Linked DNA regions of Alkalinema sp. FACHB-956. The protein of the gene in region 1 interacts with the protein of each later gene in a pairwise test. Links are inferred from orthologs where the notes say so. Each region holds a gene or a part of one and is shown on either strand. Other genes may lie near its edges.

Region 1 (15,340 bases):
GTCTCTCTTTCCTGATTCAGTCACCATTGTTATTTAAGTCACTAAATTTTTGCTAATCTCGATACTCTTTTTTATCATTATTTTTACAAAACTTAGTCAATGTATTTTGGATCACATCTTTTGTTGAGCAGTCTGAAACTCATGCGATTGATTGACCGTATTGAGGGCGTTGTAGCCAGCTCAATTGAGAGGCTAGAGGGAAGTTTTGTAGGAATTAGGGAGAGAAATTTCCAAGCTCATTTAGAACCTATGCACAATCCCGTCATTTCAACCGGTCATTTCAACCGGTCATTTCAACTTTGACAGACGGTACATGCTGGGTACCTCTAATTCTGAACAGCCTGAAGAAAATCATTTTCGACCTACACAAAAATCGCCTTGGGTCAAGACCATTTAATACATCACTCTACAATTTTCAGACTTTATTTCATCAATAGATCAGCCCCCTCTGGAAACGTTGACACTATTTCATCGTTTTTAGAGAAAAAATTGTTAACCTCTTGATCTTGGGTGATTTTTGTGACATTCTTTTATGCAGCTCAAATAAACACGGTATTCCGCTCGATTTACCGTAGATTAAATCAATCAGGGAACTGGCTGGGTTTACGAGCGCGCTTTGAATTGTTATTTCCCTCAGTCGTTTGAGCAGCGTACTTATCAGAAGAATCCATTTCCTAAGAACAGAGAGCACCCGAGGATTAAACTGTTATGACTACCGTAAAACCGTCAATCCCATCATTTGCGGCAGTGGGTCTTGGGCTAAGCTTGTCGCTGATGCCCATTGGAGTTTCCTCAGCGTTTGCTGCACCTGCAGAGCAAAAATTGATTGCCCAAAAACCTAACAAAGTAGAAATCACACTTGTTAGTTTTGCCGTAACCAAAGCTGCCCACGACAAAATCATTCCCTTGTTCCAAGAAAAGTGGAAGCGAGAAAAGGGCCAAGAAGTGGTCGTCAATCGTAGCTATGGCGGATCGGGTAGCCAGACACGAGCCGTTTTGGATGGCCTGGAAGCAGATGTGGTGTCCCTGGCCCTGGCCCTGGATACCAAGCGTTTAGAAAAGGCTGGATTAATTCAACCCGGCTGGGAAAAGGAAGCGCCCAATGATGCCATTGTGACTAAATCGGTTATTGCGTTAGTCACTCGTCCTGGCAATCCTAAGAAAGTGAAAACCTGGAGTGATCTCGCCAATGGCGTGCAGGTCATTACGGCCAACCCCAAAACATCCGGGGGCGCAATTTGGAATTTCCTCGGACTTTGGGGTTCCGTGAGCCAGACCGGGGGCAACGACAACCAAGCCAAGGAATTTTTTAGCAAAGTTGCTAAAAACGTTCCTGTGTGGCCCAAGGATGCAAGAGAATCCACGGACATTTTCCTCAAAAAGGGGCAAGGCGACGTTTTACTGAATTATGAGCATGAAGTGATTCTGGCTGAGCAAAATGGCGATCGCGTTTTCTACGTGATCCCGCCTGTCAATATCTCGATCGATAACCCGATCGCGGTAGTTGATAAAATCGTTGACAAACGTGGTACCCGTGAAGTCTCGGAAGCCTTAGTGAAGTTCCTGTATAGCCCAGAAGCGCAACGGGAATATGCCAAAGTTGGCTTCCGTCCCGTAGATGGCGGTGTGGCTAAAGAGTTTGAGAAGAAATTCCCGAAGGTCAGCAAGTTATACACCGTCAAGGACTTTGGAGGGTGGGACGAAGTTCAGAAGAAATTCTTTGCTGATGGTGCAATTTTTGATCAGGTAGTCAATAAGCGCTAGGCTCTCAGCATCTTTCTGAGCAACCCTTGAGTAAGCCCCTTTTAGGGAAATTCCCACTCAACGCGCTGAAAGGCTCATTGCAGGATTTGAGGCTTATTTCAAGGGTTGCTATGGATGATTCCTCACAATTTTGGTATCGGCAAATGCCTACAGGCACAGTTCAATTTACATTCAGTGCCTGTAGTTTTTCTTCGTCTCAGTTATCTTCATCGTGAGTCTCAAGCGTAATCCCCGTGTTAAAGTTTTTTCCTCCTAAAATGACATCCGAGGCCAGTAAGAATTTGTCACCTGACTCGCCTACTGATCCCCAATCTATTGCTGAAAATCACACCACAGTGACCACGACAGCGATCGATGAATGGTTGCATGCGGCCCCCGCTCCCCACGCCCAAACCACCAAAAAGCTACTCGGATTAGGAATGGCAATTTCTTTAGGACTCCATGGCCTATCGCTGGTCATTCCCACGGGAGGTGAGAAACAAGAAGCCGCATCTGTAAAACCAGAAGAAAAAAAGGTGCGCATTACGCAACTTCCAACGATTACCAAATCGACTGGAATTAAATCTGTTAAGACTCAGAAAACCGCCACCCTGAGCAAACCCACCTTCTCCCCCCCACCCACCCAGCCCTCAAACCCGATTCCACCCGCCACCCCTCCCAAGGTCACGGAAACTAAGCAGACAGAAACTAAGGACGATTCCAAGCAAAGCACTTCGGAAGAGAATACGTCCTCTGCTTGGGATGATTTTCCCATCTATCCAGGGGCAGTCGCCGGTTGCTACGGACAATCTGCTTGCTTTACGACCACAAAAGACTTGGCCTCTGTCGCCAGCTTTTTTGAAAAGGAACTGCCTGGTAAAAAATATCAAGCCTCTCCCGTCTTGAATAAACCGGATCACAAAGCATATCAAGTTTCCCGGAAAGGTCAGGGCCAAATTCTGAATATCTTAGTGGATACCACGGGCACCGCTATCTATGTTTTGGCACCAGAAGTCATTGCCTTAGGAGACCTCGCTAAAGCCATTCCTGTCCCTCCGGATGTCGCCGAAATTCTCGGTTCCACCTCAGCTCCAGATGCCACCCCGAATAGTTTGGCACAGCCCACGATCGCCTTTGCAGGCACAAAACTCAAGCCGGGTGCTTCGGCAGCGCTGCTATTTGACGAAGCACCAGAAGACGTATTTCCAACCTATATTCAGGGCAACTTGGGCACCCGAGGCATTAATTTTGACGGCCCAACTGCTTACAACGGTGGCTTACTGTACACCGTGGATGCCTCGAAGAAACTCTACGTTTTCATTCTCCCAAGTACCAAGGGGGGTAGTGTCTTGACGATTTGGAATGTGCCGCCCCAGTAAAGTCGTAACACCATTTACCGCAAAATTCATCGCAACGTTCATCGCAACGTTCATCGCAACGTTCATCGCAACGTTCATCGCAAACCTGTCAATTGCTCAAGCTGAGGAACATCCATGTCTAATTTCTATGAAATGATCGCCAAAGGGGGGCCGGTGATGATCCCGCTGGTGGGGTTATCCGTTGCAACTTTTGGTTGCGCGATCGAACGAGCTGTCTTCTGGCGACAGTTACTCAAGCAAGAAGGTCGAATTGTCCACGATGTCTTGGAATCAGCCCATACCGATCTCGCGTTGGCCGCAGATATTGCACGGCGAGGTAGCCATCTTCCCATCGGGCGCTATCTACTAGCACCGTTACGCTTACACCAGCCTACGCCCGAAACGTTTCATCTAGCCTTAGAAACTTCGAGTGAAAAGGAATTTATTGAAATTCGACGGGGACACAAATTACTGGAAAGCGTCGTTGGGATTGCTCCATTATTGGGTCTTTTAGGAACCGTCACAGGTTTGATTATGACGTTTAGTAACCTCAACATCGGTGGCGGCGGCGGGGCAAGCAGTGCGGGAGATTTGGGCAAAGCGGCGGCTGGGATCGGGGAAGCCTTAATCACAACGGCGGGGGGAATGATTGTCGCAATTATTGCCTTGAGTATTTTGCGAGTGTTAGTTTCCCTGGAAGCCAAGCAACTGGATTATTTTTCGATCGTGGGTAGTGAACTGGAATTAATCTATCGACAGATTTGGTACGAACCTAAGTTTCAATACCAAAAATCCGCGTCCAATTCTGACATGGGCAGAATGAATGAGTTTATCCCGGATCGAAGCACAGTGGACGGTTAATCATGGTCTTGAAACGCAGCAATCACGCTAGTAATCAAATGCCAGAGGTCAACCTGGTACCCATGATGGACGTGGTTATGACCATTCTCACGTTTTTCATCATTGTGTCAATGACTTTGACGAAACAGCAAAATGCATTAAACGTCACACTGCCCAGCGCCAATGCCCCTGCTAATCCGTCAGCCTCCAAAGGCCCTGACCCCATGATTGTCGCGATCGATGCCCAAGGCAAATTAGCCGTGAAAGATGTGGTTGTGAGTGAAACAGATTTATCCCAGCAAGTGCAAACCTTTTTGGCCAGCAGCCCCCAAGCCGCTGTTTTGCTCAAAGCCGATCGCAAAGTGTCCTATGAACAATTGGCCAAGGTTTTAGGCACCTTACAAAAAGTGGGTGGAGAGCGCGTTTCCTTAGCCATTGAGGGGAATTAGCATGGCAAGGCAAACTAGCATAGCAAAACAGATCAGCATGGCAAAACGAAGTGTGGTGTTAGGTATGAGATTCAGGGCGATCGCAGCGATCGCATTGATTAGCCTAACCGGATGCAATCAATCCTCCGCAACCCATTCGATCGAAACCCTCCTCAAAACGGAGATTGAAAAGCAAAGTGGCATCTCAGTCAAAACCATTACCTGTCCCAAGAACTTGCAAGCTCAACCCGACCAAGAATTTGAATGCACGGGAGCCTTAAACCCCGAGGGAGGCTTTTTTATCCAAGTGAGGGCCACAGCGGAAAAAGACAAGGTTAATTGGGAGATTCCCCATTCCTGGCGATTACTCAACCTCGCCAAATTAGAGTCCGAGGTTCAAGCGGTTTTGGGCCAAACCCAGACCCCGGAAAAACCCGATCTCGCCCAATCCGTCGTAGTCTCCGCAACCCCTCCCCTGCCAGATTCTACGCCTTCAAAAGCCACCCCCCCTAAGGACGGACTGCCCCCTTTCCCAAAGACGCTGAAAGTTGACTGCGGCGGTGGCTATCGGGCCATTAAACCGGGAGATAGTTTTGAGTGCAAATTGGTTGATGCTTCAGCATCCACTGCACCTGACAAATCCCCACCATCGGCAACCCTTCCTAGTACTAGCCGTGACATTGTTAGCGTCAAAATTGAACCCGAAGGTAAAATCACCTGGCAAGCAATCCGCGAGGAAGCGGGGTCTGCCACTAAGGCTGCTGCGATCGGCAGCCAAACGCCAGCAGTCAGCCCAGCCTCTGGGAGCTTAGCAACGCCAGCGGCCCCCACGACATCAACCTCTAGCAATGGCGCGATCGAAGCAGCGCCTCAGGATGCCACCGGATGGCGCGAGTTAGGGGAGTAAAAGGGAATAACGGATTGGGTCACAGGCTGACCATCCTGGAACACGAGCAGTTCTCCAGGTTGCAACGTAATCCACTCTTCATTATCAGTCAATGGAACTGTTGCAATGATAGCCACCCGATCGCTCGCCGTTGTCAGTTCTTGAAAATCAACCGTTATATCTTCATCCACCAAGTGAGCCGCTGCAAACGGGGCTTGCCGGATAATGTAACTTAGCTTCGTGGAACAATGCACAAATAAATGCTCCCCATCCGAGAACAAGTAGTTAAAAATTCCATACTGGGCAATCTCTTGAGTCAAAGTTTCCAAGACTGGATACAGCACTTCCAAGGGGGGTTTGCCCTGGGGAAAGTGTTGCCGTAAGGTTTCTAAAATCTGGCAAAACGCCTGTTCACTATCCGTACTTCCCACGGGGCAGTAGTGGCCTTGGCTTGGATAATGAAACTCTTTGAGATCACCGTTATGGGCAAACACCCAATAGCGTCCCCATAACTCGCGCTTAAACGGATGGCAGTTTTCTAGACCCACTGGCCCGATCGTTGCCTTGCGAATATGGGCAATGACATTCGTGGACTTAATGGGATATTGCCGTACTAATTGCGCGATCGGAGACTCGATCGACGGTTGATCATCTAAAAAAACCCGGCATCCCAACCCTTCAAAAAAGGCAATCCCCCAACCATCCCGATGCTCATCGGTTTTTCCGCCCCTCGCACAAAAGCCCTCAAAGGAGAAACAAATATCGGTAGGGACATTACAATTCATTCCGAGTAATTGGCACATAAATCACACCTACCGACTGAATTTAAGGGTCACTTACAGCAAGCATCGCCGACAGAAAAACATTGCTTAACGCAAGAATTACACTTAGAGCAAGTATCACGCCTAACGCAAGTACTACCCAATCAACTGGTAATTGCAACCCATACCGATCCCCCCTAGCTCCCCTTAATCAAGGCGGAAACTTGTCAGGGCATCGTCAGGGCTCACAATTAAGGCTCACAATTAAGGCTCACAATTAAGGCTCACAATTTTATCTACGGTTAACCGATGGGAATACCGTATATTATAGAGCTATCCCGTTGCGTTGATAAAAATTGGGTTCTATGGGAATTTTGGATAGCATTACCGATGCGATTGGTTCTACCCCTTTGGTGCAACTCAATCGCATCCCGCAGTCAGAAGGCTGTCTTGCAAGGATTGCAATTAAATTAGAAGGATTGAATCCCTCGGCATCCGTTAAAGATCGCATCGCCCTCAGCATGATTCGATCGGCGGAAGAAGAAGGATTGATTAAACCCGGTGAATCGATATTAGTAGAACCAACCTCTGGCAACACCGGTATTGCCCTAGCCATGATTGCCGCTGCTCGGGGATATCGCCTCATCCTCACCATGCCGGAAACCATGAGTATTGAGCGCCAACTCATGCTGAAAGCCTTTGGGGCCGAACTGGAATTAACCCCTAGTTTAGGCGGGATGCGCAATGCCATCTCACGGGCAGAAGAAATCGTTGCAACTACGCCAAACGCTATAATGTTGCAGCAATTTCGGAACTCCGCCAATCCTAAAATTCATCGAGAAACCACGGCTGAAGAAATTTGGGCAGATACTGACGGTCTCGTGGATATTGTTGTGGCTGGCGTAGGGACGGGGGGAACCATTACTGGCGTTTCTGAAGCCCTTAAAGCCAAGAAACCCAGCTTACAAACGATCGGAGTTGAACCCGCCACCAGCGCAGTCCTCACCGGAGGCAAACCCGGAGAACACAAAATTCAAGGCATCGGGGCTGGGTTTATTCCTCCAGTTTTGCGCCTAGAACTGATCGATGAAGTCATCACGGTCACCGATGATCACGCCATTCGCTATGGCCAAAGACTCGCCAGAGAAGAGGGCATTTTGTCTGGAATTTCTTCGGGAGCTGCGCTCTGGGCGGCGGTACAAATCGGAAAACGAGCTGAGAATGCCAATAAACTCATTGTTGTCATTCAACCCAGTTTTGGAGAACGCTACCTCAGCACCCCACTCTTTAAGGATCTTGACCTCTATCATCAACCCCGCTTGGCTCCCTGTTAAGCATCACACGTCTTATGTGCATCATCTTCCTAGTGCCGATTCTGTGACTTGATCCTAGCTATTACTATCTGAGAAAGATTAAATCCCCGGTTTTCCGACCAAGAAACTGGGGTATACTAAACTTAACCAATCTACACCGAAAGTTCTATGGCACACCTTTTGCTAGCTGGTGGAACGATTCTATCTAAGGAACAAGAAATTGCCGCTCATCTTGCCGAGATTGGGGTTGAGCTACACCATTGGAGTCTAGGTGAGCAACTCTATTCCTCAGAACTTTTGGTGCAACAAGATGGGTTAACCGCTGTAGAAAAACAAAATCTACTCTGTCTCTATAACCAGAAATTTAAAGCCCTACAATATCAGACAAATTGCCAGTGGTGTGAAGTTGCGATCGTCCATCCCGGCACGAGTCAATTACTTTCCTTAGCAACGATGTACGATCGCTTGCACTATCATACCGATCCCGAAATCTGGCATTTACTTTCGGGGGAAATGCTGTTTAGATTTATTCGTCCAGATGGCAGCGAGATGCAACTACAGCTTGAAGTTGGTGATTACTTACAGATCCCAGCCTTCGTAGAACACGCATCCAGTCCTAGCATAACCCTCTCCTACCAAGCAGTTCGGTACTTTATCACTGCAAAAGGTTGGGTACCCCATTATTCAACCCCCGTACCGTTTTCCCGCTAGTAGAGAACTAGTAGAACACTCACAATTAAATAATTCAAACCATTGGGCGATCGCTTAACGATCGCCCAATGGTGGTTTTGATGCTGATTGATCCTCCTCATAGGCCCAATAGGAACCCTAGTATTAGAACCAGAACACTGTAGAACCAGAACACTGTTAGAACCAGAACACCATTAGAAGAAGAGATTAGCGTAGACTCGTGATGCAATCTAGATTGGTCAAATTGGGCCGACGGAAATAAGCCATTGCCTGCAATCCCATGCTCTTGCAAACCTCAGCACAGTGACGGCATAGGGCCGCACAGTCCGCTAACTGTTGATTTTGAGGAACGGACTCACAGACAGTAGCGCACTTTTCGCACATTTCAGAACACAGTTGGCAGGTTCTTCCCATGAACTCTGAGCCATCGGTGATCAGGTTACTCGTCATTACACACATTTCAGAACAATCCCGCAACAAACAGAGAAGATTAATGTCCGTCTGTTGCTCCTGTTGATTGAGATATTCAGTCAATGTGGTCATTGTCATCTCGTGACAGCGATTACAAATGTTAATGCAGTTTTGCATTTCTACACTCATAGTCATGGATGCTTGAGAACTTGTAGTTGTAGACATCATGATGACCACCTCAGTGAGCAGAAAGAATTCATATCTCAACAGTAATCATGCTGCCTTGGGTCGTCAATACCAACGAGTTAAGCCATTAGAGCATTCCCCTCAAAGTCCCCTCTACAGGTCAAGATTTACCAGTACATTTTGAAATCCCCCCTGTAAATGTGGGATTTTGAGGCATCTAGGATCTCAACACCCGATTCCGAAAGGCTTGATTAATTTCCCACAATCGACTCTGGATTCTTGGAATCAACCCCTTCGTACAATCTTTTTCACGATGCAGCTTGCAAGCAGCCGGTTAATGGCGCGGAAGGAACAGAAAAAACGTCCTTTTTATGTCATGAATTCCTGACATACAGCCAGGAATCCCGTGGGGAAGTCATTACAGAACCCATGCTATAAACTTGCGATTTCTAGACTTGTAATTTTTAGAAAGCTGTGCAACTGTACTCAACAGAGTATACTACGGTTATCCGATCAAGTTGCCGTAGATTCTACAGTCGCTCGCCGTAGATTACGCTGCGATCGTCCAAACATTTCAGGAGAAAACCCATGAAATTGGTTTTGATGTGGGCGAGAGGTCAACTGAGAAAACTGTCCGCCCCTAAATTTCTATCTTTGTTAGCAGTGCTGGTAGCCGTACTAGTGATCACACCTTGGGCCACGATCGCGCCAGGAGCAGCAGCTACAAAAGCACAGATTCAGTTTGTCGCGCCTGACTGGGTAAAAGCCCATGTTAAGGACAAGAATTTACGAATTTTAGATGTGCGGAATGCGCCATTAGATTACATTACGAGTCATGTCCCCAATGCCATCAATATTGCTGATACCGTCTTCCGAGGCCCCGATGGTTTCTTACCAGTGCAATATTGGGATACTACTAAACTCGGCGATACTTTAGGTAAAGCAGGCGTGAGCAATCAAAGCCACGTTTTAGTCTATTCCGACGGGCGGGATATCTTGGGCTCAACCATGGTTGCTTATCTATTGGAGCGATCGGGCATTCAAAACATTGCTGTTTTGGATGGTGGGTTTGCTGGCTATAAAGGATCTGGGGAAGCGACGACCAAAGAGTTTCCCAGATACTCACAACAGCGGTTCACTGTTCGAGATAACTCATCCATTCGGGTCACACTCAAGGATGTCAAAAACTTGATTGGTAAGTCGGGAGTAGTCTTTATTGATCCCCGTCCCGGCGATTTATTCCGAGGAGAAAAGGACATTTGGGTTCGTAACGGTCATATCCCTGGCGCACGCAACATCCCTTGGCCTACTTTTACGGAAGCGGATAATGCCCAGGATGCCCTAAAAAACCCTCACAAATTGAAGCCATTGGACGATATCCGCAAGTTACTGGCAGAGAAAGGGATTAAACCCACTGACGATATCATTGTCTCCTGTAGCACTGGTCGGGAAGCCACCTTACAGTACGTTGTCCTGAAGCACCTACTGAAATATCCTAAGGTTCGTATTTACGAAGGCTCCTGGACAGAATACAGTACTACAGATCTGCCGGTTGAAACTGGGCCAGAAAAACCCATCAAGGCATAACTTCACCAGAAGATCAGACCTTGAAAGAATGTTGACCGCAACGCAGGCATTAACAGCAATGAAAACATTAAATATTGCGTGGGCAATCACCCTAGTCAGCTGCACTAGCTTAGCACTAGTTTCAACTTTGATGGTGCAACAATCCAATTCCGCTGATTTGATGAGTTGCACAACTTCCGATCCGCCCCCTAAAAATTCTACCGGGGGCAAGAACAGCTAGATTTGAGTAATTAACGCTTTGAGTCTCTTCAGGATCACGGTTTCTTGAAGAGACTTTTACTTGAAGAAACTTGTAGTAGTCCATAGGCATCTAGACTGCAATTATGAGTAGCATCACTCCTCTTGATTCATCTGACAGTGGTTTCGATCGTCCCCCCAACCAGAATCCCCAGCGCCGTTTTGCAATGATCGCATTAGCGGGGTTGGTGATGGGAATGGTTGGGTTGAGTTGTTATAGCTGGCAACAAAGTGCATTATTTTTGATTGGTGGACTGTTTGGCGTTACATTGTATCGATCGGGGTTTGGGTTTGCCTCCGCTTATCGAAAGTTGTTTATACAACGTGAAGTCACAGGAATTTACGCCCAGTTAGTCATGTTGGGTGTAGCAACGATTTTGTTTGCACCCGTATTAGCCGCAGGCTCGATCGGAGGGCAAGTAGTGAAAGGAGCTGTGGCTCCAATCGGCTTGCAAGGCATCATCGGTGCAGTACTGTTTGGCGTAGGGATGCAGTTTGGTGGGGCTTGTGGTTGCGGCACACTTTACACGCTGGGAAGCGGCAGTTTGTCCATGGGCGTGACATTCCTAGCCTTTTCAGTGGGTGCATTTGTGGCCAGTCTAACTCGCGCTTTCTGGGCTGGGTTGCCATCGATCCCCCCGATTTCCCTAGGAATGAATTTTGGGTGGCTTGGAGCAGTCGTACTACAACTAGCGGTGATCACGCTCATAGCTGTTTTCTTGCGCTGGAGCCAATACAAGGGGATTTTTTCGGGATGGCGTTCATTAGAGATTAAGTCAATTTTTCAGTTTCCAGGGACAAGGCGATCGTGGTTATCCGATCGTTGGTCATTATTTATGGGAGCCGTTTTATTAGCCATTCTCAATTGGTTCACATTAATTATCTCGGGACAGCCTTGGCGCGTGACTTGGGGCTTTGCATTAGGTGCTGCTAAAGTAGCCCTCTTTCTAGGCTGGAATCCCAATGGACATCCTATTTGGGGAACTGGGAGCGGACAGCAAGCTCTGGGACAACCCCTATTCACTGATGCCAGCATTGTGATTAACCTAGGAGTGATTTTAGGGGCATTAATTGCTGCATCTGCGGCTGGACGATTTGTGATTAAGACCGAGTGGAACTTCCCAGCCATTGCATCGACTTTAGGGGGCGGCTTTGCAATGGGCTACGGCGCATTCTTGGCCTTTGGGTGCAATATCAGCGCATTTTTTGGGGGCATCGCTTCAACCAGTTTGCATGGCTGGGTTTGGATTATTGCAGCCCTAGTGGGAACGGCAGTTGGGCTCTGGCTGCGTAGAAAACTAGGGTTCGCGGTCAATTGAGCAAGTTGTAACCATGAAGCAGAAGCACCTTTTAATCAACACTAACGACTGGCAAACCCTTTTGTTTGGACTAGTCATGGCGTTGTTACTGGGTGGAATCATTGGCCTTAATCATCAGCGAGGGGGACGATCGGCTTAATTACACTCAGTGGTGTGAAGCGGGTGAACCGCTCCATGAAAAAAGGACTTTTCAATAGGCATGTTCCGGATTGCCTAAAAAATCATTTCGATCGCAATACTCAATCATTAAGTGCACGGCAGGGCAGTGTCATTATTGTGGATAATGTGGTGCGGAAGGGGGGCATCATTGATGCAGAGAGTCGTGATGAAAATATTCAAGGTGTACGCAAGTTTAATGAGTTGCTCTCAGCAGAACCTCGCGTAAAGGCTACTGCAATTCAGACCGTTGGAAGCAAGGGCTACGATGGATTCGCGATCGTGCTAGTAATTGCAGATGAAGATTAGATGCCAAACAAGTAAATCTTCCAACCTTATCTCATCGAACAAGGATTCGACAATTTTAATGGTGCATAATCTCATTCCATAACATCATCGGCACATCATTATTATTGTTGCAACATTAACTACAGCAACGTTATCAAGACTAAATCTCTTCGAAGCCAGCACTTTTGAGGAGATTTTTTAATGTCACGAGAACTGACTCCCAAAGAATGAATGTAGAAGATTAATCACTTCTATTTATCAATATCACAATAAAGACTATTTGCTCTTATCAATTGAAGAGAATAGTCTTATATCATGGCGAAATTTAAAGCTCCCCGAGCGATATACAGCGGATTACGTAACGACAAGGAATAGATACAACGCCTGAAGCCTGTTTTGCTATGGGTTGCTGTATCGATCAGTCAAGCAAAGAGCCGTATCACTATCTTGATAGTTTTCAAGGAATAACACCATTGAATCCCTCTAACACGCTGCCATTAAAATCACAAGAAGGAGAGGATAATGAACTGGCTAGAAGGCGCATTAATGACGGGCGTTGCCGCAGCTTTCGCAACAACCTTTGACGATAATATTTATTTGACCCTGTTCTTCAGCAAAGTTGATCGAAGCTTTCAGCCACGCCATGTGGTTATCGGTGAATATGTTGGATTTACGGTGTTGGTGGGTGTGAGTTTGGTCGGTTTTTTAGGACGACTAGTAATTCCAGAAATTTGGATTGGCTTACTTGGCTTGCTCCCTGTAATGATTGGGATTAGCCAGTTGGCTACCTTAAGTCAGCAGGATCAACATACCATTCAGACGGTCAGTAGCCCACCCCAGCTTCGCTCAGAGAAATCGCATAGATCCCTTCCCTCCCTCTGGAAAACATTGCACGATCGGCAAACCTATCAAGTTTCAGCAGTCACAATTACCAATGGTGGTAACAACATTGGTATCTATGTACCTTTATTTGCAGGCAGTACACTCCCACATCTGGGCATCATTTTGAGTGTGTGCTATGCCACAGTGGGTCTATGGTGCTTCCTTTCCTATCACTTGACGCGACAACCTAAAATCGCCTTTGCAGCTGCTCGGTATGCTAGGAAAATTTTCCCTTTCATTTTGATGTGGCTAGGAATGCGTATTTTGATTGACAATGAGTCCTATCGACTTCTCTTCGCAATGAACTAACGAACTTTATCTTCTCACCAATGGTACAAGTCCTCCAGAGAACTGAGACTATAACTATCGATCGCCACCATTGATTGCAACTCAAATTCTTAGTTAATCTACCAGTATTGTAGTCGATGTTTCAAGAAGTCAGTGGGAAGTTTAATCATTAGTTGATGAGCAACTAGAATTCTAGAATAGGAACAATAATCAATTTTTCACTAACAAGAGATTCCTATATGATCCTAGCAATCACAACGATCCTAATCTCAATTTTGCTCTTCATTCTATTATGGCGAGTCATCAAGGTAAGTATTAGACTACTTTTGGTCATTGTTGCAATCATTGTAGGGCTACAATATAGCTTCGGCATTGAACCCAAACAATTATGGGCTGAGATGCAGATTCTTCCCCAAGAAGCTACTCACTTCGTACAGGGCTTGAATTGGCAAGCACTAAACTCAATCTGGCCAGATTAATTAGATTAACTGAAGTCAGCTCTCCTGCTTCACAGGCTAAATTGCATAGCTGTAGCATTTTCAGGGAGACGGGCCCAGAGGAAATGGAGTCGATGAGGCAATGGAGATGAGGGTAGAGGACGGGATGCCTCAATCAAGCAGCCATCCTCTCATTTAAGTTGGTATCGGTTGCTAATTGTCCATCCTCCATATGGACGATGCGATCGGCAATGTCCAAAATCCGATTATCGTGGGTTACCAGCAAGATGGTACAGCCCTGCTCCTTAGCCAATCTCTGCATTAATTCCACCACTTCGCGGCCTGATTTGCTATCCAAAGCTGCCGTCGGTTCGTCCGCCAGGATGATTTTGGGATGACTGACCAAAGCCCGGGCGATCGCCACCCGTTGCTTCTGGCCACCGGAGAGATCCGATGGATAATAGTTCACGCGGTTGCCCAACCCGACCTGTTCTAACATTTCAATCGATCGGCGTTTCATCTCACTTGGAGACAATCCCGGATGCACTTCTAAGCCCATCCGCACATTTTGCATGGCACTTAAACTGCTGTGTAGATTATGGGCTTGGAAAATGTAACCGATATTGCGACGGGTCATCATGCGTTTGCGATCGCTTGCGCCCCGTAATTCATCGCCTAAAATTTTGAGGCTACCTTCTTGCCCGGAACGCAGGCCCCCAATCAACGTCAACAAGGTGGTTTTGCCTGAACCCGATGGCCCGGTCATCAAAACAATTTCGCCCGCATCAATTTGCAGATTAATCTCGTACAAAACCTGCTTTTTCAGTTGGCCTTGCCCAAAATAATGATTGAGATTTTGAATGGAAATAATATCGCCCATGGGTCATACCTCAGAAAATATCAGCCGGATCAGCCGATTGTAGTTTGCGAGTCGCGATCGCGCCGGAAATCACGCACATAATGGCCGTTAACATCAAAACGGTCGTGGCACGGCCCAGGGTCATAAAAATCGGTAGTTTAGTGCCGTTACTTGCCAGGGTGTATAGCCCCAAGGCCCCAGCCACACCGGGAATAAAGCCTAAAATTGCGAGAATAATCGCCTCTTCAAAAATCACACTCAGCAAATACCCATTCCCATAGCCCATCGCCTTAAATGTTGCATATTCGGCCATGTGAGCGTTGACATCCGTGGAGAGAACTTGATACACAATCACAATCCCCACAATAAATCCCATCGTCACACCCATACTGAAAATAAACCCGATCGAGGTATTGCGTTGCCAATAGCCTTTCTCAAATTCCATGAATTGATTACGGGTCATCACAAAGACATCATTGGGTAAATGTTGCTTGAGGTGACTGACCACAACATCGGGATTGGCACCGGGTTCTAACTTCAGCATTCCCAAGGAGACACTCTGCGCCGATTTGCGCGGAAAAAGCCGCAGAAAGTTTTGATCGCTGGTGACGAGGTGCCCGTCCGTCCCAAAGGAAGACCCGATCGTGAAGGTATCGGCCAGTGTAATCGTA
Region 2 (15,169 bases), on another replicon or contig:
CATTTTTCGAGAAGGGTGTGTTAATATAAATCTTGTGCGAGGGCTTGTAGCTCAGTGGACTAGAGCACGTGGCTACGGACCACGGTGTCGGGGGTTCGAATCCCTCCTAGCCCGTACGAAAAAGAGGTTATCCTAGGATAACCTCTTTTTTATTAATTATTTTTCACGCTTTGAGGTATCCAGAAGCTTCTGGGGCAAGGAGCCTAAGTTTTCCTGGAATATGAGAGCCAGGGGCTTGAGAATGCCAGGAATTTCGCGGGATCGGGTTAGCGAGTGCGGACCGCGGTTCCCACTGCCGTAATCAACAGCATGACGCCAGACTGGTCGAGATTGATGGTTCCGGTGTCAATTTCAATTCCAATCACTGCATTGGCTCCCAGGGCCTTCGCGCGGGCCTCCAATTCTGCAAAGGCTGCCTGCTGGCCCTGTTGGAAAACCCGTTCATAGCTGGCGGTACGGCCCCCAATAATGTCCCGGATTCCGGCAAAAAAATCGCGTAAAGCATTACTGCCATAGACCACTTCAGCCGTGACTAATCCAAGATAGGAGTCAATTTCTACTCCTTGAAGAATATCGGTTGTTGATAAAATCATGGGCTATCCTCGCAAAATGAACCCAGAGATGGTAGCATTTCTGCCCGTTCCTCACACAACTCTCACTATGACCCACTCTTTTGGTAAGTCAATCCTGGGGGCGATCGTCACCACCCTTATTGCCTTAACGGGGGTGCCATCGATGGCACAATCCGTTGAACTGTACGCCCAAAGTAAGCCTACGGCGGAACAGCAAGAACTTGAAACGGTGCTCAAGGATGCTGGAGATCAAGTTGAGGCGAAAAACTTCGCTAGAGCTTTGTCCTTGTTTGAGCGTGCGGCCCAGCTAGACCCCAAAAATGCTCGAATCTTCTCTAGCATTGGCTATCTTCAAGCGACCCAAGGGCGGTACGAGGAAGCGGTGCAAGCCTATCAACAGGCGATCGCGATCGATCCTAAGAATGCTGACTTTGTCTATGCACTGGGCTTTAATCTGGCGAGTTTAGGTCGGGAAAATGAGGCGATCACTGCCTATCGGACGGCGGTCAACTTGAATAATCGCCACCTCAATGCCTATTTGGGATTGGGCGTTTTGCTAACCCGCCAAAACCAGTACGAAGCAGGACTCCAAGCTTACCAACAAGCCCTGAAAATCGACGGCCAAAATACCGATGCCCGGACAGGGATTGGATTCATCCTACTGGAGCAGGAACGCCCCGAAGATGCGATCAATGTTCTCCAACGGGCCGCTAAGTTTGACAGCCAGTCCAGCCGCATTCCCCTCGGGCTGGGAATTGCCCACCTGATGCGCAACGATCGCACCTCGGCTCTCCAAGCCTTTGAACGGGCCGCTCAACTGGATCCTCGCAATGCTAAACTACAAGCGCAAATTGGGCGCGTCCTGTTAGCGGCGGGCGAAACAGAGTCGGCGATCGCGGCTTACCAGCGAGCCATTTTGTTGAACAGTCGCTTGCCCGAAGCCCATCGGGGCATTGCAGACAGTTACTTTCAGCAGGGGGACTATGCCAGTGCGATCGCGTCCTATCAAGAGGCAACCCAGCTTGATCCGGAGGACGCCAATGCCTTCTATGGTTTAGGTCAGGCACTGCAAGCCCGCAATCAGCGGGAAGCTGCGCTGCAAGCTTTCCAACGGGCCTATCAGCTCTACCAGCAGCAAGGACAAGAGGACAATGTGCAACGGGTGCAAGCTGCCATTAAAGCTTTGGAACTGTAAAGCTTTGGAACTGTAAAGCTTTGGAACCGTGAGGATCGGTCTTGCTGCTTCTCTTTCGCAAGTTTCCTCCCGCAGAGCATCCATTCACAAAGCACTCGTCACAAAGCTAGCCATACACAATAACGATCGCAGAATTTTTAACTCTGCGATCGTTGTTCAAACGCGATCGGTCTGCAACCATGGAGGTTGCGATCGTTAAAACTTGGCTTCCACGGGTTGCCGGATAGGTGGTGCAGCAACGGGTTCGGGCGCTGCCACGGGCGGCGGAGCCAGCATGGGGTCAGGGGCCGGAGCCGGAGCACTATTCTCAAAAATCAGCTCATTGCCTGCCATCCGTCCAGTTTGGCTGGGCAAAAACTGCACTGAAGTATTAAATGGATTGGCCAAATCCGCCGTTCGGAGATAAGGATCCTGATCGTTTTGCAGTTCTTGCAGGTAGCGATAGAGGCGATAGACACTTTTAGCGTCTTTGATAATCGCATTCTCAGGAAATTCGGGGCCAAAAAGGGTGTGAAAACTTTGTGTAGCCGGAAAGTCACGGCTATTCACATAGGATTTGCCATGATCAAAAAACTCCCGATCCATGGCATCAGGAATAGTTTCATCGGGCCGATAAATTGTTGTAGCAGTGGGTTCTTGCGCTTGTACGGCAACCATAGGGAATAACCCAACGGTGGCCATTAGCAGCAAGCTACCCCAATGTGTTAGCTTTGCGCCCATAAAAAATTGACCTTGAAGTTTGTGATTCGAAGTTTTCGATTCATGGTAGCCGATCATTTCCGACTAAGATCAAATTTGGCAAGATCCCATGCTGGAATGCTCGGAGGATTCAACACGCAGCGATCGCGAGTGTTAGCGGGTGTTCTAAACTCTGGTTTCACGCACTGGTTTCACGCACTGGTTTGACTCAAGTGAGCGCCTGAGTGTGAGCTTCGAATTTGGTGAATTTGAATCAAGTTTAGAGGTCTGTTTTGTCTGTTGATCGTTTGCCAGTTGATCGAACGCCGACTGATCTCGGTGGCGATCGTGCCCACAATTAATGTTTTTAGTTTGCCCTGATGACCCTAGAAAATATGACTCAATCCAACTTTGCTTGGGCAAGTGCTGACCTGTCCGATCTCCGGCAAGCCCTTTTGGATTTGTTTTGCGAAGTCGCCTATAAGGAGGGAGATTTTCTACTCTCGTCTGGACAGCGCAGCACTTACTACATCAATGGCAAGCAAGTCACGCTGCATCCCCAGGGGGCGTTGGGCGTTGGGCGCATCTTGTTACCCTACATTCCCGCAGATACGGTTGGGGTTGCGGGTCTAACGTTAGGGGCAGACCCGATCGTCACGGCCACAAGCGTCGTTGCTGCCTATGAAGGTCGATCGCTGACGGCCTTGATTGTGCGCAAAGAAGCCAAAGGCCATGGCACCCAAGCCTACATTGAAGGGCCGACGTTACCAGCGGGGAGTCCCGTTGTGGTGTTGGAAGATGTGGTCACCACGGGGCAATCGGCAATGAAGGCAGTACATCGCTTACGGGATGCGGGCTATCAAGTCGATCGTGTGATTTCCTTGGTCGATCGGCAACAGGGCGGTGCGGAGTTTTATGCGGAGCAAGGCTTGAACTTTGATGCCGTGTTTACGATCGCGGATCTGCAACAACACTGGAAGACGTTGCATTCCGCCTAAACTGACTCGATCACCTTCGATCACCTAACCTGATCTAGCTGCTTTATCCATCCCATCCGCCGACTCAACAACAGATGGGATGGAGCCTGAATCGCAGGCCATATCACGATCGCAAGTTACGATCGCAGGCTATGTCACGATCGCAAGTTACGATCGCCCATTACGATCTTCCATGGGGAGCCAAGAGCTTCTCCCAACTTTGTGACTTTTTCGTATACTCACGACCACAGCGCTGGGCACGGGCTTCCGGGAGGAGTCCATCTTTAACCAGATCGGCAAACTTGTTGGGATCTTTGCCGTAAACCAGACAAGCAATGCCATAAAAGCGCTGTAAATCTAGGGAATGCTCATCCCAAAAGGCTAAATTCTCCGACTGTTGCTGACTCTGTAAGACAAACCAATGGGCTGCATTGAGCACGGCTTTTTCCCCATCTGGGCCTGCTTCCAGGAGCAATATGGTAGAAAACTCATCAACGGCATCTTCTTCTCGCCCGGTCGTGGGTAAATCGTACAGATCGATTAATCCGTGCCCCAGTTCATGGAAAAAGACAAATAAGTTGGTGTAGAGCATAGACTCTCCCAAGTCTGTGTCCGAAGTGGCAGTGGGGGCAAACAACTTGCCAAAATACGCCAGCAGTTCATCGCACATCACAATGCTTTTGTGCTCGGCGCTGTAAAACGCATTTTCGGTACCACACTCTGCTAAAGCGATCGTGACATCGGTGGGCAAAACCAACCCTTTATTCAGTTCTTCGGCGATCGTTTCGTACAACCGACTTTCTTGAATCACTTGCCGAAAGGGAGCGAATTCTGCGTTCTTAACAGGACTGTAGGCAACTTGGAACTGTCCACCAACCTGGGCGATGGGAGAATTGGGAGGCAAGGTGGCAACCGCATTTCCCTGCCAAGAGTTCAGCAAAATCAAGAAACCAGCCGTCAAGGTTGCTAACCAGATAGGCCATTCCCGAAGGCACGATCGAACGCTCATGGTGTGTCTAGTAAAGTGGGTCTAAAAATATCCAACCAAGGGAAGCAATGAAAGGAAGCAATCAGCGGGCGAAAAGATGTATCCACCCTAGAAAAGCGCCAAATCGATCGTCAAGGAAAGTACATAACTTGCAGGAATTCTGACGATCGGTTCAGCCTAGAATCGCCAGGGATTCCATAGCTTCGCACCCATTCCACCTCATGCAGATTGAAGGAATTCCAGTCCGTCCTATCTCAATTCCGTCTGATCGAAGTCTGTCTTGGGAGAGATGTTCTGCCGGAACTCAGCGAAAGTTTTCTGGGGATGCCAAAATCAAAGAATGCTCGGGCTAATGGGTTATTCCTGCTTGGTTATCCCTGTTTAGTTATTCCTTTGGTTATTCCCTATAGATAAGTCATTACTGCTGTATGGTTGCATCCCCACTGGTTTCTTCCTCTCCTCAACTCTCACAGGTGCGCCTCGGCATTCGATCGCTCCATCCCCAGATCATTCACTGGCGACGACAACTGCACCAACGGCCAGAACTGGGATTCCAAGAACAATTAACGGCCACTTTCATCGCCACTCAGTTGCAAGAGTGGGGCATTCCCCATCAAACGGGCATTGCCGAAACGGGTATCGTTGCCACGATCGTAGGCCAGCAACCGGGTAAGGTTTTAGCCATCCGAGCCGATATGGATGCCTTGCCGATCCAAGAAGAAAACGAAGTTGAGTATCGATCGCAGCATGAGGGTAAAATGCACGCCTGCGGCCATGATGGCCATGTGGCGATCGCCCTCGGTACCGCTTACTATCTCTCTCGCAATCCAGATTTTTCCGGTACGGTCAAAATCATTTTTCAACCTGCTGAAGAAGGCCCAGGCGGAGCTGCACCCATGGTCGCCGCCGGTGTTTTACAAAATCCTACGGTGGATGCGGTGATTGGCTTACACCTGTGGAATCAGCTTCCCATTGGCACAGTGGGGGTGCGCAGTGGTGCACTGATGGCTGCCGTTGAAACCTTCCGCTGCACCATTTTTGGCAAAGGGGGCCATGGGGCCATTCCCCAGCAGACGATCGATTCCATTGTTGTGGCGGCCCAAATTGTCAATGGGTTACAAACGATCGTCGCCCGCAACGTAGATCCGATCGAGTCCGCGGTCGTGACCGTGGGCGAGTTCCATGCGGGCACGGCTTGTAACGTCATTGCTGATACCGCTCGGCTCAGTGGGACAGTGCGTTACTTCAATCCAGACTATGCCTCCTTCTTTGAGCAACGGGTGGAACAGGTGATTGCTGGGATTTGCCAAAGCCATGGCGCAACCTATGAGTTGAATTACCACAAGCTCTATCCACCGGTGATCAACGATGCCACCATGGCCGCCCTTGTGAGTTCGATCGCAGAAACCGTTGTGGAATCCCCCTTAGGGGTTGTTCCCAACTGTCAAACCATGGGGGGAGAAGATATGTCTTACTTTTTAAATGAAGTTCCAGGGTGCTACTTCTTTCTGGGTTCAGCCAATTCAGCCCAAGGGCTCAACTATCCCCATCACCATCCCCGCTTCGACTTTGACGAAACGGCACTTGCCCTGGGCGTAGAATTATTTGTTCGTTGCGTAGAAGCGTTTTGTTCAGTTCCCCCCTCTAACTAGCACGGGGTTTGACTTTCACGGGGTTTGACTTTATCGTTTTGCAGCTTCGCCGCAATTTCAGATCATTTCTTCTGATTCAAAGATTTACATTTTCAAAAAACACAGTAGAATTACTGAGTATGTCGGGCTAAAATGTAGGAAGAACCCGTATAATTTCGGTTGTAACTATTCAATATTGATTGGCCGCATTTCTAGTCTGAAAGGCGACCCACTATATGTGATCATGATCACAGCACTTCACTGATCTCGATCTCTTGCGTAATAGGTTGATGTAGACATAATAAAGAGGACTCAACTTTAGCCGAGTCATCAACAGGGAACACACGACTGGCCGACAGGTTTCTTAAGAGGACTGTCGGTTTTTTATTATTTAGAGCTTATTCTCCAGTCTAGTCAACTCAAGAGAAAAGGCGCTTCGGCAAAATTGCTAATTTAGACAACTCGTCGTAGAACCGTTGGAATTTGACTCGCTAGCCCCTAAGTCTGGGCGATCGTGACGGCGATTTGCAAAAGGTTCTTCCCTGAGAGAGGGTGTGCTCCTGTGTGCTTCTACTTGTGTGCTTCTACTATAGAAAGACCCTGGAACTGGGTTTGACAGAACTTAGTTTGGCTCAGTGTTAGATGCAGCGTTCGACTAAGCCGCAATGCTTATCTTTCGAATCCCCCTTCTCAAACCGCATAGAATAGGGGACAAAGATCTTTTTTTTCCGGAGTCTCAACCAATCCCTTCGTCTAGGGTACTAGGTCTACCTAGTGGGTTTCTGGTTGAACTATGTTTATAGCATCTCCACTCAGTTTTTCATCTTCTGAGTCTTCTTTGCAGTCTAATGGATCGATCGATCCTAAGGCTGACCCGTTATTAAGCTCTGCGTCGGCAGTAGCGCCCCACCACCCTAACCCTCCCAATGCATCCGCCGTGGTGAACCAAGAGACTGATTTAGATAGCATTTTCACGTTGATTGGGAAAGTTCTTCCCTTCGAAGCGTGCTTGTACCACCAAATCCTCCCCCTTTCGATTCAGGGGAGCAAGTTGCGGCTGGGCATGGTCAATCTACAGGATGCTGCTGCGTTGGACTATGTTCGTCGCATTTTGGCTTTTCTCAATTATTCGCTGATCCCCCAAACCATTACCTCAGAAACCCACCATAAGGTTCTGTCTGCCTATTTAAACTTGGTGGAAAACCGGGCCAAAAAGCCAGCACATTTAGATCCAGCAAGCCTCAACCGCTTAGACGCGGGCTCCCAAGCCCCTGCCCCTCGGCCTGCCTCCGCTAATCCAGCATCGCTGAAGGAAACTTTGGTGTTGGAAAGTCCGGATCTATTAACGGACTGGAATATTCCATCGCTCCATCGGAATACCACCACCCAAGAGGGCAAAACCTGCCTTCAAGAGGACTTGTCCGCTGCATCGGGGGCCACCCACACCGAAATTCAACCGCTTTCCAACCCTGCCTTCCCTCCGCTGGACTCAAATGCGGCCCGCACGAATGGGTCTCCTGTGAATCCGTTCAGCACGATCGACCCAGCGGCCTTGGATGCATTGGATTCAACGGCATTCCCCCGGCCAGAAAACGGCGACGTTTCTGCGGTTCAGCTATCCCAAGAGTCATTACTCTCTAATGAGGCATTGCTAGCCCAACCAGAGGGCGATCGAGACCAACCTCGGCAGGATTTAAGACTTCCCGATCGGGTCTCGGAAGCCATGGCTGTCCCGCCGTTTCCTTGGCCAGAGAACGCACTACCGTCCCTCAAGATTTCTCCCCAATACCTCGACAGTTCCCCAGAAATTCTCAGCCATCTGCCGCCCCAGCAACTGATCCAGGAACTGTTGGGCCGCATTGTAGACAATGGCATTGGACGGCTATATTTTGAGCGTCAAACTCCGGGAGGCCGCGTTCTCTGGAGTGAAAATGGCGTTGTCCAATCCATGCTAGACAACCTGAGCAAAGAATTATTTGATGGCCTATTGTTTCAACTCAAGCGTTTGATGCGTCTGCCGTTGAAACCGATCGATCAACCTCTACAGGTCGAGATTGAACGGTTGTATGAACGTAATCGCATTTTGCTACGGTTGCGCATCATTCCCAAACCGACGGGAGAAGAGGCAACTCTGCAAGTGTTGCGCGGTGCAGCCTTAAAGTTCTACCAGCAGCAACAGTTAACGAATCTCAGCCGGGATACGTTGACAATTGCCAAGGAACTGCAACACAAAATTACTGAGCTACACAATCGTGCTCGGATTAACCTCGCTTCCACCGATGGCAAAACCAATGGCCTGGATTTAGATCGGTTAATCCAATCCGTGGAAGATCAGTTAACCCGTCTCAAGGAATTGAAGCGGCAACAGGAAGAGCGGGATCTGTCCTAGCGTCGATTTCTAGACCAGTCCCAACCCAGGTGATTTCTAGAAAAAATCCCAACAAAAGGGGGGTGGACCTTGCCACGCTTGGGTCAGGTGAGTGAGGATTGTGCGATCGCCCTGCCATTGAACTTCCTCGGTCCACAGCAGATCCTCAACGGTACGGGTTCCAGCAAACAGAACGCTGAGATGTTCGATCGATAGGGTGAGGATGGCCGGGGCGGCGGCCCGCGATCGTAACGGGGTACAAGTCATGCGGCCATCGGCACAGTCAACCCACCACTGAGAATTCCCTAAAATCGCGTCCTGAACTTGCAAGGCCAAACTAAACGGGGCGGTGGGTTGCACTGGACGGGACGTTAGCGCAGCTTGGCAGTCTACTAAACGCCACATGAAGCTACTGCCGATTTCTCCTAGGCGATGGCTGAACCGGAGCAAGGTGCGATCGTGCCCTTGGGGGAGGACGCGATCCTGCTGTTGCAGTAAATGGGGAAAGGGATCCGCACTGTGGGTATGCCAAATCAGGAGGGAAAACTGATCGCGCAAACTTCTCAGAAAGGCCAAAATACCCCGATACCCTGCTGGGTTAACTGCTACCCACTCCCGCACGACGGCGATCGCTTTTGTGCCATAGATGGCCTGTTGTTCCACCCCCAGCAGGACATACCCCAAGAGTGTCTCACCCTCCCAATAGCCCCAGAAATCCTGGCCTGGAAGCGGTTGAAACCATGCCTCCCACTGCAGATCGGATCGCAGCAGCCAACCGTTATTTTGCAGTGCGACCTGTTGATAGAGGGCTTGGACGGCAGGGCGTTCCCTAGGGGTAATGGGCTGGACAGTTCCCGATCGTGGGTATTTAGGTAAGTGCTGCGGCGCGATCGGATATTGATAAACCTGCCCAACCCAGCCCCAGCCCAAACTGCGATAGAAGCCATGCTGGAAGGGATAGAGCATGAGTAAGGGGACTTGTTGCGCCTGGGCTTGGTGGATGGCCTGGGTCAGCATCCAGTGGGCGATCGACTGGCCTCGGCATTCCGGCGCAACGGCTACTCCGCCTAGTCCGATCGCAGGAATCACGCTGCCTAAACAGGCAATTTGCAATTCCAGTTCCGCATAGGTGGCGACGACGCGATCGGTTTGGGCCTCCGTGACGACCCAGCGCCGTCGATCGGGCAACTGCACCCCTTGACTGAACCAACCCTCTTGCACCTGCTGGTCGGACTGGGTGGGCACAAAGGCAAAGCGGCTTAGACGGGCGATCGTGGGTAAATCCGCGTCTTCTGCTAGCCGTAACGAGAATGGGAAATTCTGCATAAAAAATTAGAGGCGCAGACCTAGTCATTATCCTAGGATCTACACCTCTTTTGGATTGTGCCCAGCCCACAAGTCGGTATCAAGTGGGTGGAATGCTGAGTGCAAAAAATTATCGGTCTTTAGAAGACGGGGATTTTGACTGTTGGGCGCGGGCTTCCTTCCAGGCTTGAATCAGGCGACCCGTGTTGGTGCCAAATTCATCAATGCCGAGAAGAGAACCCACCCGAGCCTCATCCCAAGATGCAGAGAATAGACCGTAGGATAAGCCCAAAACTCCGAGGCCAAAGAACCCTAAACTTACGAGCAGAACTGCTGTATTCGGAATTTTGTAGTGGAGTTGAATTACCAGTAGGTAACTGCCCACAAAGGTTGCCATGCCTAAAAAGGTAGGAACTCCGCTGAAGAAAGCCATCCGACGAGCCATGCGTTGACTGACAACTTCAGGAACCCCCATGCCACCCGGCTTAGCGCTCGCCGATCGCTCGGCTTTTTCAGGTTGACTCTGGTTCTCAGAACTTGCCCGAGCCTCCGATGGCTTTGCTACCTTTTTTTTCGAGGCACCTGGTTCAAAGGGAAGGCGTTCAGAAGCGGATTCTTGCTTAGACTTTTGCGGTTCAGCCGACATAGGGAGCACTCTGCCAATAGGGTTCTTAACCGCGAATACCCAGACGAGTAATCAGTTCACGGTAGTGGGTATTGCTCTTGCCTTGGATATAGGCCAGCAAACGCTTACGGGTGCCGATCATGCGCAACAGCCCCATGCGGGAAGCATGATCTTTTTTGTTGGTCTTGAGGTGCGCACTCAGTTTGTTAATGCGCTCCGTCAAGATGGCAACTTGCACCTCAGCGGATCCGGTATCGGTTTCGTGGGTTTGGTAATCAGAAATGATTTCTTGCTTACGAGTTTGCAGCAAAGCCATGGGATTATTGCGTTTCCTTGCTTTAAGTTTTAGACAGCAGTTAACAATACTAGCATAGGAACTCCCCGGTTTGGAAAGAGGTGAAGGAGATCGCCACTTCAGCATGGGCCACGGCGATCGCGCCGACAAACCCGTTGGTCAGCGGCAGTTCCCGCAATTGCCATGCAGTGGGAGGACTTTCCGGGAGGGTGATGATGCGGACAGGTTCCTCCTGGGCCGATCGACCGAGGGCGAGTTGTAGGTGCTGGAGTTTGCCCAAGCCTTCCCCAGTTGCCTTGAGAAAGGCTTCTTTGCACGTCCAATAGCGGAAAAACAGCATTTCCCGATCGGCGATCGGGGCTGCCAGGATCTGGGCATGTTCATCGGGGGCGTAGAAGCGGGCCGTGAGTTGCTCTAACTGCGGCATGGGACGGATTTTTTCCAGGTCAACGCCGATCGCGGCCCCCTGGGTGAGGGCAATCAGGGATTGATCCTCGGAATGGGCCAGATTGAACTGCCAGCCAGAATTGGCGGGATAGGCTAGGTCAGGCTTGCCGTGGGCCCCGTAGGAAAATTGCAAGCGCTCTGGCGCAATTCCCAGACATTGCCCCAGCAGCCCCCGCAGGATGCCCCGCCCTGTGATGAAGCGATCGCGGTGTCGGGGTTTGACGAAGCGATCGGCCCTTTGCTGCTCATCCGGTGACAGGCGTTGGGCATAGTGGGCCAGTTGGCGGCGATCGCAGTCGAGTCCTGCTTGCCAAAGATGTACGGTTGCCATGGTCGTTGCTATCGTCGTTGCTATCGTCGCTGCCGCCTAGGCTGGAGTGCTAGCGGGGGGAGCTGAATTGTCCGGCAGGGGGGGTCGCCACAGCAGATAGCCCAAGGTGCCGAAGAGGGGAAGGCAGGAGACGATCCAGAAAATCCGGCGATCGCTGATGCCGCGCCGTGCCAGGTCGTCCCCCAGCAGTGTGGGAAAGAGCAGCGAGAGGAGACAGAAATCTAAGCTCATGACATGGATAAACCGGCTGGTGCGCCACTGCTGGACAAAATCCGCCCAATCGCCTTTGCTGAAGCCTAGATAAATCATGGTGACCGCTGCGAGAGCAATGACGATCGCCAGCCAGCGGGAATCCCACAGTTTAATCACCCAGTTTTTCGGCCCTACAAATTGCGGGTTATCCTTGCGCCAAATCAGGTAGGGCAGCAGGGCAAAGGCTCCCACTGCAAAGGATCCTGCGGAAAAGGCCCAGGCGGGGAGTTTTTGGCCGCGTCCATCGCTGTAGAGCAGGCAGCCGTAGGCTAAGGGCAACACGCCCATGATGTTGAACAAGTTGACGATCAACGGATTAATGCCGTCAAATTTTCCGGTGGAAAGGCGAAGAATGAGGTCGAGGGTGTCCGGTCGATCGGGGGGAGCCAGCAGGAAGGCATACCCAACGAAACCGATCCACAGGACTGCTAAAAAAATCGATCGAAGTAGCATAGGAACTTGCCAGGAGTCTCGGTTTAAGGGTAGCAATATGAAGCTGTTCGATCGGCTAATCATTTTTGGGATGACCAGCGTGGATGACTAGCTTGGATGACCAGCGTTGATTCACTAGTTGCTTCAGTATAGAAAGAGAACGATGGCTGAGACGAGTCAATACTGCACCGTTCTGGTGACGGTACCCAATGGAACGATCGCCGAGACGATCGCCCATGCCTTGCTAGAAGCGAAACTGGCGGCCTGTGTCAGTCTGTTTCCCGTCACGTCGATTTACACCTGGCAGGGCGAAGTGCAGCAGGAGGGCGAGTTGCAACTGCTGATTAAAACGGAACTGGCGCGGTTTGGTGAGATTGACGCGATGGTGCGATCGCTCCACCCCTATGAGGTGCCGGAAGTGATTGCGCTGCCGATCGTGGCAGGCTCCCTACCCTATCTCCAGTGGATTGCTGAACAGGTGACGGGAGCGTAACGATCGGCAGACCAGTTAAATTTACAGCGATCTAAAGGGTTCTAGGCACCATGCCGAGGCGATCGAGCAGGTCAGCGTCGTGGTTGCGGGAAGGATTGGGGGCCGTTAGCAACACGGGGCCGGTGAAGATCGAATTGGCTCCGGCGAGGAAACAGAGGGCTTGTAGTTCATCGCTCATCTGGGAACGGCCTGCGGTCAAGCGCACGATCGCCTTGGGGAAGAGGATGCGCGTGGTGGCGATCATCCGTACCAGGTCAATGGGATCGACGGGGGGCGCGTTTTCCAGGGGGGTGCCTGCGATCGGAATCAGGCTGTTGATGGGAATGGACTCCGGTGTGGGATCCAAGGTGGTTAAGGCTTCCAGGAATTCCAAGCGATCGGTTTCCGACTCACCCATGCCGACAATGCCTCCGCAACAGACGGAAATTCCGGCATCACTGACCGCTTTAATCGTATTGAGTCGATCCTGGTAGGTGCGGGTGGTAATGATTTTTTCGTAGTAGTTGGGGGAGGTGTCCAGGTTGTGGTTATAGGCGGTTAAGCCCGCTTCCTTGAGTTGCTGGGCTTGGTGGGGTTGCAGCATGCCCAAGGTGCAGCAGACTTCCATATCCAGGGCTGCCACCTGTCGCACCATGTCGAGGACGCGATCGAACTGGGCTCCATCTCGCACTTCCCGCCATGCTGCCCCCATGCAGAACCGGGTGGCTCCGGCGGCTTTAGCGGCCTGGGCCTCTGCCAAGACGGTGTCCGTGTGCATCAGTGGTTCGGGTTTGAGGCCGGAGTTGTTGTGCACGCTTTGGGAGCAGTAGCCGCAATCTTCTGGGCAAGCTCCGCTTTTGATATTGCCTAAGGTGCAGAGTTGCATCGCCCGTGGATCGTGGTGCGATCGATGGACCTGCTGGGCCTCGAACATCAAATCGGGCAAGGGTTGGGAATAGATTTGACGGATCCGATCGAGGGTTTTGGACGATGCAGCAGCAACCATAGGTTTCAAGGTAAAGACGCTAAAGGATGTACCAAATGAATCTAATTAATGATACAGATCTGCGTCCCCGACATTGCCTGCGACAGGGTCACCTCGAGAGGAATTTCCGAGGGCTATTTTGCGATCTAGTTTGCCCACGGAATAGCCGCTATGGGAGCGGGGGGACTCTGTCCCCTGGGGCACCGGATGCCCGCCTTAGCCTGATACAATTCACAGAATGCTTTGACAGGCGAAGAATGCTTGGACGGGCACAGAATGCTTTACCGGCCTGCCGAGGGCTTGGGTAAGCCTAGGACGAACAAGCGTGGTGACGGTTCGTGGTGACGTTGACTGAACTACTATGGGCATTGATTGGGTTGCTCCTGACGATCGGGGGTAACTTTTTGAAGGCTTCGATCGTGGGCTTGCCTTGGACTTGGAGCTTGCAGGGCATTCCGGCGCATTTCTTGGGTGTGAATTACCAGATTGGCGCTGTTTTGCTGGTGGGCTGTTTGGGGGGTAAGAATGCGGCGGTGATTTCTCAAATTGCCTATCTGGGGTTGGGCTTGGCGGGATTTCCCTTTTTTATGAATGGGGGTGGCATTGGTTACCTGCGAGAACCCACCTTTGGATATCTGTTGGGGTTTCTGCCGGGGGCTTGGCTCTGTGGCTATCTCGCGTTTCGGGCGGCACCACGTTTGGAATGGTTGGCGGTGTGTTGCTTGAGTGGGTTGGCAACGATTCATGCAACTGGGATGCTATACCTCAGTGCGGTGTATGGTCTGAAGTTGGCTGATGCGAGTAAGGTTCCGTTCGTGCAGGCAATCGTGACCTATTCGGTGAATTTGTTGCCGGGGCAGTTGGCGGTGGTTTGCGCGATCGCTCTGGCGGCTTATGCGGTTCGTCGTGCCATGTTTTACTAATCTCTGTGCTTTTATTAACCTGTGCTTTTACTAATCCGTTCTGTGTTTTACTAACCTTTGATGGGCTGTCCCTATGCGCAATCCGTTCTTTTGGCTACTAGCGATTTCCAGTCTGATTCTCGATCGGCTGACGAAGTTGTGGATATTGGATCATTTACCGTTATGTCCAAAGGGTTGGCCGTTGGAGTTTTGCCATAGTATTGAGATCGTTCCGGGGGTGTTTCACTTGACCCATGTGTGGAATGATGGGGCGGCTTGGAGTAGTTTTAGGGGGGCGTGGTGGTTGCCGTTTTTGTCGCTGGCGGTGAGTTTAGGGTTGATGGGGTTGGCGTTTTTTGGCCCGAGGTTAAGTCGTTGGGAGCAGGCGGGTTATAGTTTGGTGTTTAGTGGTGCGATCGGGAATGGCATCGATCGCTTTGCGTTTGATGGTCATGTGGTGGATTTTTTAGATTTTCGGTTGATTCATTTTCCGGTGTTTAATGTGGCGGATATGATGATCAATATTGGGATTGTTTGTTTGTTGATTGCGAGTTTTCGGCGTCCTAGTCCAGCGAGTAAAGAGGATTCTGTAAAATCCAGTGGGCAATGATGATGCCGGAAGGGGATGGGTTATTGTGAGGGGCTGTGTCAGCGGCGCTACCTATTTATGGGGGCGCAAGAGTCCCCGCTGAAGGACGAACCCAGGTAGACCTG

What was found.
Region 2: the proteins of H6G21_RS24430 (region 1) and bioB interact in binary tests that used the Escherichia coli proteins (3 or more experiments, as listed by UniProt). The link is inferred for Alkalinema sp. FACHB-956 from one-to-one orthologs.

Annotation. Positions count from the first base shown.
Region 1 is NZ_JACJRC010000046.1:9,387-24,726, forward strand. What follows is about bases 4,150-7,096. They hold H6G21_RS24430 (class II glutamine amidotransferase), read right to left. Parts: upstream 6,059-7,096; coding sequence 5,240-6,058; downstream 4,150-5,239. Other genes in these bases: H6G21_RS24420 (biopolymer transporter ExbD), read left to right, coding at 4,150-4,390; H6G21_RS24425 (DUF4333 domain-containing protein), read left to right, coding at 4,428-5,276; cysK (cysteine synthase A), read left to right, coding at 6,382-7,096. Also shown: H6G21_RS24405 (sulfate ABC transporter substrate-binding protein), read left to right, coding at 709-1,764; H6G21_RS24410 (hypothetical protein), read left to right, coding at 2,100-3,122; H6G21_RS24415 (MotA/TolQ/ExbB proton channel family protein), read left to right, coding at 3,237-3,962; more of H6G21_RS24420, read left to right, coding at 3,965-4,149; more of cysK, read left to right, coding at 7,097-7,350; H6G21_RS24440 (acireductone dioxygenase), read left to right, coding at 7,498-8,040; H6G21_RS24445 (four-helix bundle copper-binding protein), read right to left, coding at 8,227-8,562; H6G21_RS24450 (sulfurtransferase), read left to right, coding at 9,205-10,203; H6G21_RS24455 (YeeE/YedE family protein), read left to right, coding at 10,527-11,759; H6G21_RS26125 (hypothetical protein), read left to right, coding at 11,773-11,898; H6G21_RS24460 (hypothetical protein), read left to right, coding at 11,934-12,224; H6G21_RS24465 (cadmium resistance transporter), read left to right, coding at 12,726-13,394; H6G21_RS24470 (DevA family ABC transporter ATP-binding protein), read right to left, coding at 13,986-14,690; ABC transporter permease DevC, read right to left, coding at 14,701-15,340.
Region 2 is NZ_JACJRC010000005.1:16,775-31,943, reverse strand. What follows is about bases 11,598-14,373. They hold bioB (biotin synthase BioB), read right to left. Parts: upstream 13,575-14,373; coding sequence 12,621-13,574; downstream 11,598-12,620. Other genes in these bases: H6G21_RS08110 (biotin transporter BioY), read left to right, coding at 13,895-14,373; cutA (divalent-cation tolerance protein CutA), read left to right, coding at 12,260-12,589; H6G21_RS08125 (DUF2834 domain-containing protein), read right to left, coding at 11,598-12,117. Outside these bases: cyclic pyranopterin monophosphate synthase MoaC, read right to left, coding at 1-3; H6G21_RS08180 (YbjQ family protein), read right to left, coding at 267-593; H6G21_RS08175 (tetratricopeptide repeat protein), read left to right, coding at 661-1,767; H6G21_RS08170 (hypothetical protein), read right to left, coding at 1,963-2,424; pyrE (orotate phosphoribosyltransferase), read left to right, coding at 2,826-3,443; H6G21_RS08160 (DUF4344 domain-containing metallopeptidase), read right to left, coding at 3,604-4,431; H6G21_RS08155 (M20 family metallopeptidase), read left to right, coding at 4,839-6,062; H6G21_RS25390 (hypothetical protein), read left to right, coding at 6,880-8,430; H6G21_RS08145 (GNAT family N-acetyltransferase), read right to left, coding at 8,467-9,735; H6G21_RS08140 (PAM68 family protein), read right to left, coding at 9,845-10,360; rpsO (30S ribosomal protein S15), read right to left, coding at 10,386-10,655; H6G21_RS08130 (4'-phosphopantetheinyl transferase superfamily protein), read right to left, coding at 10,705-11,412; more of H6G21_RS08125, read right to left, coding at 11,449-11,597; more of H6G21_RS08110, read left to right, coding at 14,374-14,476; lspA (signal peptidase II), read left to right, coding at 14,550-15,065. UniProt on the Escherichia coli protein: Catalyzes the conversion of dethiobiotin (DTB) to biotin by the insertion of a sulfur atom into dethiobiotin via a radical-based mechanism.